One region of the Cytobacillus firmus genome, then DNA from elsewhere that is predicted to be linked to it. Evidence: riboswitches for the same ligand, from Rfam matches in the RefSeq annotation. Region 1 holds a riboswitch; the other holds the start of a gene.
The links. A riboswitch is a leader RNA that binds a small molecule or an ion and turns the genes downstream of it on or off. The one in region 1 is predicted to bind cyclic di-GMP.
Positions count from the first base shown of each region.

Region 2: it holds a riboswitch for cyclic di-GMP, as region 1 does, so the genes downstream of both, NAF01_RS05270 (anti-repressor SinI family protein) here and NAF01_RS25025 (methyl-accepting chemotaxis protein) in region 1, are expected to answer to the same signal.

Region 1 is NZ_CP098323.1:4,708,298-4,712,007, forward strand. Features, by position in the region: gene NAF01_RS25025 (methyl-accepting chemotaxis protein) at 807-1,736, opposite strand; cyclic di-GMP riboswitch class II at 1,798-1,881, opposite strand; gene NAF01_RS23555 (alpha/beta hydrolase) at 2,048-3,574, shown strand.
Region 2 is NZ_CP098323.1:997,925-1,001,634, reverse strand. Features, by position in the region: gene mnmH (tRNA 2-selenouridine(34) synthase MnmH) at 40-1,098, shown strand; gene NAF01_RS05275 (helix-turn-helix domain-containing protein) at 1,277-1,600, shown strand; gene NAF01_RS05270 (anti-repressor SinI family protein) at 1,701-1,850, opposite strand; cyclic di-GMP riboswitch class I at 1,878-1,966, opposite strand; gene NAF01_RS05265 (hypothetical protein) at 2,111-2,362, opposite strand; gene NAF01_RS25040 (DUF5658 family protein) at 2,418-2,747, opposite strand; gene NAF01_RS05260 (helix-turn-helix domain-containing protein) at 3,025-3,366, shown strand; gene NAF01_RS05255 (class D sortase) at 3,367-3,710, shown strand, end outside.

The DNA.
Region 1 (3,710 bases):
CAATTAATCAGCTTTAATTGTTCCAAATGCATCAACTCACCAATAGATGAAAAATCTTCAACCCCCTTGCAGCTCTCAAACTCCACATCAATCAGCGGAGCCTTCACTTTGCGAAGCGCACTAACATCTTTTAAACTCCTAAGATAATTCAACTGAAGCATTTGCAGGCTCACTATCTCTTGGATTCCTTCAAGTGTGACAATATTTGATTGTGTTAAAATAAGCTCTTTTAAGCTTTTTAACCCACTAAATTCAGTGAGATTCCTGGCTTTCGGCTTATAGCTCCACAGCTGGGCTCTGGTTAGCTTACTTAATTCATTCAGTCCGGCCGTTTTACTCGGCAGTTGCCCGTATACTTCTTGCAGATTCTTAAGTTCTCCTATTTTAAAAACATTTTTAGTGGTTGTTTCATTTATCGATAGAATCCTTAGGTCCCTTAAGCTATAGATGCCGCTCAAGTCTTTTATAAAAGAATTAAAAACATCCAAATGTTCAATACCCGGGCATTCATTCAAAAAATAAACATCTGGAGAATCAAAATCTGACACACCCACATGTTTAATGCTATGTTTATTGATATATTCCACACTCTCATTTATAGCGGCCGGATTTTCAAAGATTACCTTCTCTCCAGTTTCACTCCTGCGGATATAGACATTCCCTTCATAATAAAATGGCATATGTATACCTCTTTTTCATTTAACTTACTGCATACTATAGAATTTCTCCGCCGCCATCCATTTTTCCTATCAACAAAAAAAGAGCTGCTATAAAAGCAGCCCCATCATAACGTTTTATACGTTTTCCTATAAAATACCCTTAAAACCTTTCGCCTGCTCATCCAGCTTTTTTGCTGCTTCCCCGATATCTTTAAATGCGGATACCGCCTGTTCATTAAGAACCTGATTTTCAGAGATGCCTGACTGCGATTGCAGGGTGGCGTCACTAATTTTGTTGATTTCACTTGATATTCCTTCAATATGGGCGTTGACTTCCTGAATGGAGTCCTGCACCCGGTTTGCGAGCTTTCGCACTTCCCCGGCAACGACGTTGAAGCCTCTGCCATGCTCGCCTGCACGCGCGGCTTCTATGGCTGCATTTAAGGCGAGCAGGTTGGTTTGCGCCGCTATTTCCCGGATCGTTTTTACGATGCTGCCGATGGATTGCGCCTGTGATTTTAGAGAATGGAGGATTTCCAGGTTTCCTTTGGACTCATGAACGAGCTTGCCTATTGCCTGAGCGGCCTCTTCACTTCTCTCAATTCCAGCTTTTGCTTTTTCACTAAGGGCTTCTGACATTTCCTGAAGCTGGTATGCCACCTGTGCTGTATTCGTTTCCCGTTCTGTTATATCTGTTGCAATCTTCACGACACCAGCGACCTTGCCGTCATTCCCGAAGACCGGTGTGTATGTAGCCTCGAGCCAAATAAGGTTTCCCTTTTTGGTCACACGCTGGATTTTTTCCTGAAAGCTTTTGCCATTGCGCAGATTTCTCCAAAGCTCCTGGTATTCCCTGCTGGCGGCAAATTCTCGGGTGCAAAATTGCTTATGCATCATATTTGGCATCTCTTCTGCCCGATATTTCACAGTGCGGGCAAAATTTTCATTTGCCCAGAGCACTTTCCCATTCCCATCAAATTCAATCATCGCCAGAGAATTTTCAATTGCAGCCAAAACAGCTTCTTTTTCTAGGACCTGTGTGCTTTTAACATGATTAGGCTGATACGTTGTAAGCATGCTCTTCCTCTTTTCAAAAAAAGTTTGTAAGAACATATCCTTACAAAAGAACTGTTCCCCTGTAAGTGCTGGCCGGTTGCGCTACTAGCTCGAATTCATTCAAGCGCCCAAATTACCTTGAATTCTCATTGCTTCCAACTTGTTCTATTTATATGTCTATAGTACTAGTATCGGTTTGGTATCACAATTTTAAATGCTCTGCTTTTTCATATGCTGAAAATTCTAATAATTAAACATTAAGACCCATGATTCCCATAATTAGTAAAAGTAGAATAGAACTGTAAGAAATGATGAAGAAGGGATGGATTTATCTGAAAAATAAGCTGATTGCATTATCTTTGGCTTCTGTTTTAAGCTTTTCACTTTTTCCGGAAAGTAGTTTTGCGGAGCAAACTGCTGTGGAAAACCAGGCGATCATACCTGGTGCGCACACAGTAACAGAACAATACTTTGACGGCGCCGGCAACAACTGGCTCACAACAAAGAATCCCCTGCAATATCAGCAGGCAACCCTTTACGGTAATATCGGCCTGGTTCCTTATCTATGGGGAAATGCAGCGGAAGGAACCGGATGGCATCAAATGTACAAGCCGGCTTCTGTAACGGGAACACAGGTAAATGGTATTTTTGAAGATGCACAGTTTGTCATAAGGGTTCCGGATCACTGGAATGGCCGGCTGGTTGTTTCGGGAATCCCGGCGACACGAAATGAAACATCGACCGATCTGCTTTTCAGCGATTATGTATTGGAAAAAGGATATGCTTTTGCTGCGATCGATAAAGGCACCCAGGGTGAGACTGATTCGGATGATCCATTTGCAAAAGTAAAAAATGCTTTGGTCAATGAAGATGATATTGTAGCAGAGTGGCATCAGCGGTTCCGCCAGGTTACGAAAGCCGCACAGCAGTACTTAGCCAGCTCACATTCGGATGGGCTGATCGATCCGGCGGATTCTTCTGACCCTGCGAGTGATTTAGTATCCGCACAGCATAAGATTCCTACATATGCGATGGGAATTTCCAATGGCGGATACGTCGTGCGTTATGCTCTTGAAAATGATGATCCGGTGAAAACCGGAGAACCGCGGCTTTTTGATGGAGGAGTCGACTGGGAAGGTGTTCTCTGGACGGAGAAAAAAGAAAACTTGATCAGTTCCCTGACCACTGTTGTGAATAATGCTGAGGAAGCTTTGTACGGCAGCGGCAAAGACCAGCAAAAAGCGGTTAAAGAGCTATATAAAGCAGGTTTGCCAAAAGGGTCGGAAAAACTGTGGGCCTACCATGATCAGGTATACTGGTTTATCTCGCTGAATATCTATCGGGACCATTTCGATCCTGAAGCACCAGGCCGGACGGATTGGAGCAATTACCTGAACTTCGTTAATGGCGTGAGAGATCGTTCCTATGATCCTATTTTTGAAGATTATAAGTATGTGACCCGTCCGAAGGAAGTGAAAGAAAATATTAAGGCGGTGGCCAATACGGGCGATATTGATGTGCCGCTCATTTCTTTTACAGGTTCCCTTGATTCGCTTATTTTCCCGGAGATCCATGCAAAGGGATATCAAAAGCTGGTCAAGAAAGCCGGAAAGCAGGACCTGCACAGAATGTATACGATTGAGAACGGCAACCATGTTGACAGCCTTGTCTGGAACCCGGGCACTGATCCGGATCAAGAGCTTCAGCCTCTGCTGCCTTATGCTCATCAATCATTTGACCTGCTAGTTGACTGGGTGGAAAACGGAAATGCGGCTCCTGCGAGCAAAACGGTTGATGCACCGGAGAACCCGGTTAAGGTCATTGATTTGAAAACTGGGCTGGAACGGGACCCTCGTTAGAGTGGCGGAGATGTGGTTCGGAAATTGGACAAATGCCTTCCGCACAGAAAAATTTCTATCCACACAGAAATTTGGGTTAAAAGCACAGAAAAAATCTTATCCGCACAGAAATTGAGGCTATCCGCACATAATGATT
Region 2 (3,710 bases), 1.3 Mb from region 1:
CACTGATTGGAGTTTCACTTTAATTTTGGAGGCAATAAAATGAGAGAAATAGCAGTCGAACAATATATCCAAATGGACAACGCAGTTCCGATCGATGTCAGGTCTCCAATCGAATTTGAGGAGTGCAGCATTCCCGGTGCTGTCAATGTGCCGCTTTTCACCAATGAAGAACGTGTGGAAATCGGAACACTATATAAAAAAGAAGGTTCTGATGCGGCTAAGTGGAGAGCGATGGAAATCGTTTCACCTAAAATTCCGTCCATGATGCAGAAAATCAGAGACCTGAAAAATGATGGCTTACAGCCTGTCATTTACTGCTGGCGCGGCGGAATGCGCAGCAAAGCGGTTACTACATTTATCACGTATGCTGGCGTTTCGATCCCTCGTTTAATTGGGGGCTACAGAGCGTACCGTCAATATATCCTTGAAAACACAGCAGATCTGATTCCTGAAAAAGCAGTTGTTCTGCACGGGATGACCGGCGTTGGGAAAACGGATGTGCTAAAGGTATTAAGTGAAAAAGGCTATCCGGTTATTGACCTTGAAGAAATGGCAGGGCACCGCGGATCGATCTTTGGCTCCTTTGGCATGGGGGACGGCAGTACACAGAAAACATTTGATGCACTTTTGTATAAATCCCTTTCTGAGGTTAAAGGGTCCCCTTATATTATTATGGAAGCCGAAAGTAAGCGGATTGGCAAGGTGGTTCAGCCGGACGAGCTTCTGGATACAAAAAAAACCGGTATTCATATTGATATGTTTGCAAGCATGGAGTCCCGTGTCCAGCGCATCCTCCGTGACTATGTTGCACCCTATCAAAAAGAAGAATGGTTCAAGCCGAAAGTGGATGAAAGCCTTGTGTTTATTAAAAAACGGCTGAAGGATACTGAAATCCGCGAGCAGCTTGATGAATCAGTTGAAACGGAGAACTACGAACTATTTATCAAGCTTTTATTAGAACACTATTACGATCCGCGCTATGCTTTTAAACAGCATGACTATGAGGGCGAATTCCACCATGTAAATGCAGATGATGTGGAAGCAGCTGCACAGCAGGTTATTCAAATAATTGAAAAGCAAAATGCTCCCGTCTTATGACGCGGAGCATTACTTTTTGAGAGCGACAAAAGTAATATTTTTATAAAACTGTGATAGCTATCTATTTTAGTCAGTTGACACTGTGGTATGATGATAATAATATTGAACAAAACGTTCTTAATATGGAACTAAATATGATATAATCCTATTACATACAAAATAAGGTGTGTGGTATACGATGATCGGTGATCGTGTAAAAAAACTTCGTCAGGAAAAGAAAATGTCCTTATCCGAGCTTGCAGACCAAGCCGGTGTGGCAAAATCATATTTAAGCTCACTTGAGCGCAACCTTCAAACCAACCCATCGATTCAGTTTCTCGAGAAAATCGCTGGAGTTCTGAATGTACCTGTGGACCATTTGATCCATGAGCAGATCAATAAGGAAGATTTGGATTCAGAATGGATGAAGATTGTGAAAGAAGCGATGGAATCCGGGGTTTCCAAGGAGCAATTTCGGGAGTTTTTGGATTTTAATAAGTGGAGAAGCGGACAAAAATCATAAATGTAATGAGCCTGAATGTACAGGCTTATTTTTTTTGGTAAAATAAAAAGCATTTCCATTTAGAGATGCCTCTAACAGAAATACTTAGCAATACCAGATATTAAGCTTCGATCAGAACCTCTTTGGCTCTGTTATTATGTAAAAACTCTCTAATTTCTTCCTTTTGCAAGCCTAAGTTCTTGGCTTCCATAATTAACTGCAGCCACTCCAAATCAATTCCCTCAACCTTTACATTTTGCTCTGTCAACATTCTTCCCCCCAGGATACGTATCGCATTCCAGGCAATCCAGCCATCGTAGTATTTTTCAATACCTTAGACCCGCGACTTTGCGTCCTCATTTTTCAATGAGTTTGCCTTTTTCTGTGCCTATTGGCTCAAAGAAATATTTTCCATAGATGTATTCTACTATGACTGTATTGCTAACGTTGTCATATTTTGTAATTTTTATTAATTATTTTAATATTAAATCAATTTATTTTTCGACAAAAATCTTTCAAATACATCACTTATTAGTTAATTGTTCTCTGTTTCGAATAGTAAGAATAGCCGATTCTTTTCCTATAATTCTTATTAATTTCCTGCAGAGAAGACGTTTGTGAAATTTTCTTTTTCTTATAGATAATATGAACCGGTTCCCGTGTCATCGCATCAAGGAACGTTTCATTCGTCAGGTCCTTTCCGCAAACCGGGCACAGCCATTCTCCGGTTTCAGTGCTGCTGAAAGATGGGTTATAGCATTTTAGACAGTTTTTTTGGTACATCAGAGTCCCCTTCCAATAAAATTGTATTAATTGATGTCTCAAAGAGCGTTAAATATTAATTAACGATCCTTGCAGTAACCCAATAAACATGAATCAAACATACAACTGTGTACAATGTCGCAGCTCCAGCTGCCAAAAACATAATTTTAGATTCTGGTTTAACTAGTTCAGATAATATTATTAGAAGTCCCGAAAGCATGATTTTTAGAGAAAAAAATATAAAGGGACTATGTTCATAGAGATAGCTCATTAATGGATTACTTTCTTCTATTGCCTTAAAAAGGAGGCCTATTGTAGTAAGGAATGTATCTAGTAAATTAATAAAAGCAAGATAATGTAACAGTTTTTTTATACTATCACCTCTTTTTATCTGGTATAAATTCAATAGCAATTTAGCCCTCAGTATTCACCTATTAAACATTTCCTAATCTATCTTTTACAGTTTATTATTCATCAATCAAAATAATTAACAATTCAAATATAGTTCATCTAGATTATTTTTTAAAATTGTATAATACGTCTATTTTTCTCTTTTAAGAACAAATATCGTTCTTTTTCTAAGAATACCTCAAGAATTCTCACTATTTTGTATTTTTTATTGAACGATTTGTTCGTTATAATGAAAATATCTTTATATTTTATGTTAAGGGAGTATTATGCCTATGATAGGTGGCCGGATTAAAACCTTAAGAATCAAGAAAGGATACTCAATTAATGAGCTTTCTGAAAAAGCGGAGGTATCCAAATCGTATTTGAGCTATATCGAGAGAGGCATACAGGAGAATCCTTCACTGCAGGTTTTATCGCGGATCGCCAGGACACTGGATGCTAATCTTGAGGATCTGCTGGAAGAGAACAAAGAGGACATTACCGACTTGTCTAAGCTGGATGAGGAGTGGGTTTCCCTTGTCAAAGAAGCAATCAGGCAGGGTATCACAAAAGAGGATTTCGCCTATTATCTGGAGTTTATTAAATTTAAGAAGATGAATGGAGGGAACGTTTAGTTGAAGGTTAGAGGCCGTTTGCTGATTTTAGCTGCCTCCTTCCTTTTCTTAATTGGAGGCGGTTTGGTCCTGTTCTCTCTGCAGGAAATGTATGCTCAGGAGAAGAAAACAAAGGATTCCTTAGCCCAGGCACAAGAAAGAATTCAAAACGAAGTGAATAAAGAAAGCAAAAGTGTTCTACAAACAGAACAGCCTATAGATGTTTCCTTTGAGCAAGGTGAAGCCATTGGCATCTTAAAGATCCCCCGCCTGAAGGCTGAACTTCCCATTATAGAAGGAACAGATGAGGATGAGCTGGAAAAAGGGGTTGGCCATTACTCCACAACTGTATTTCCAGGGCAGCA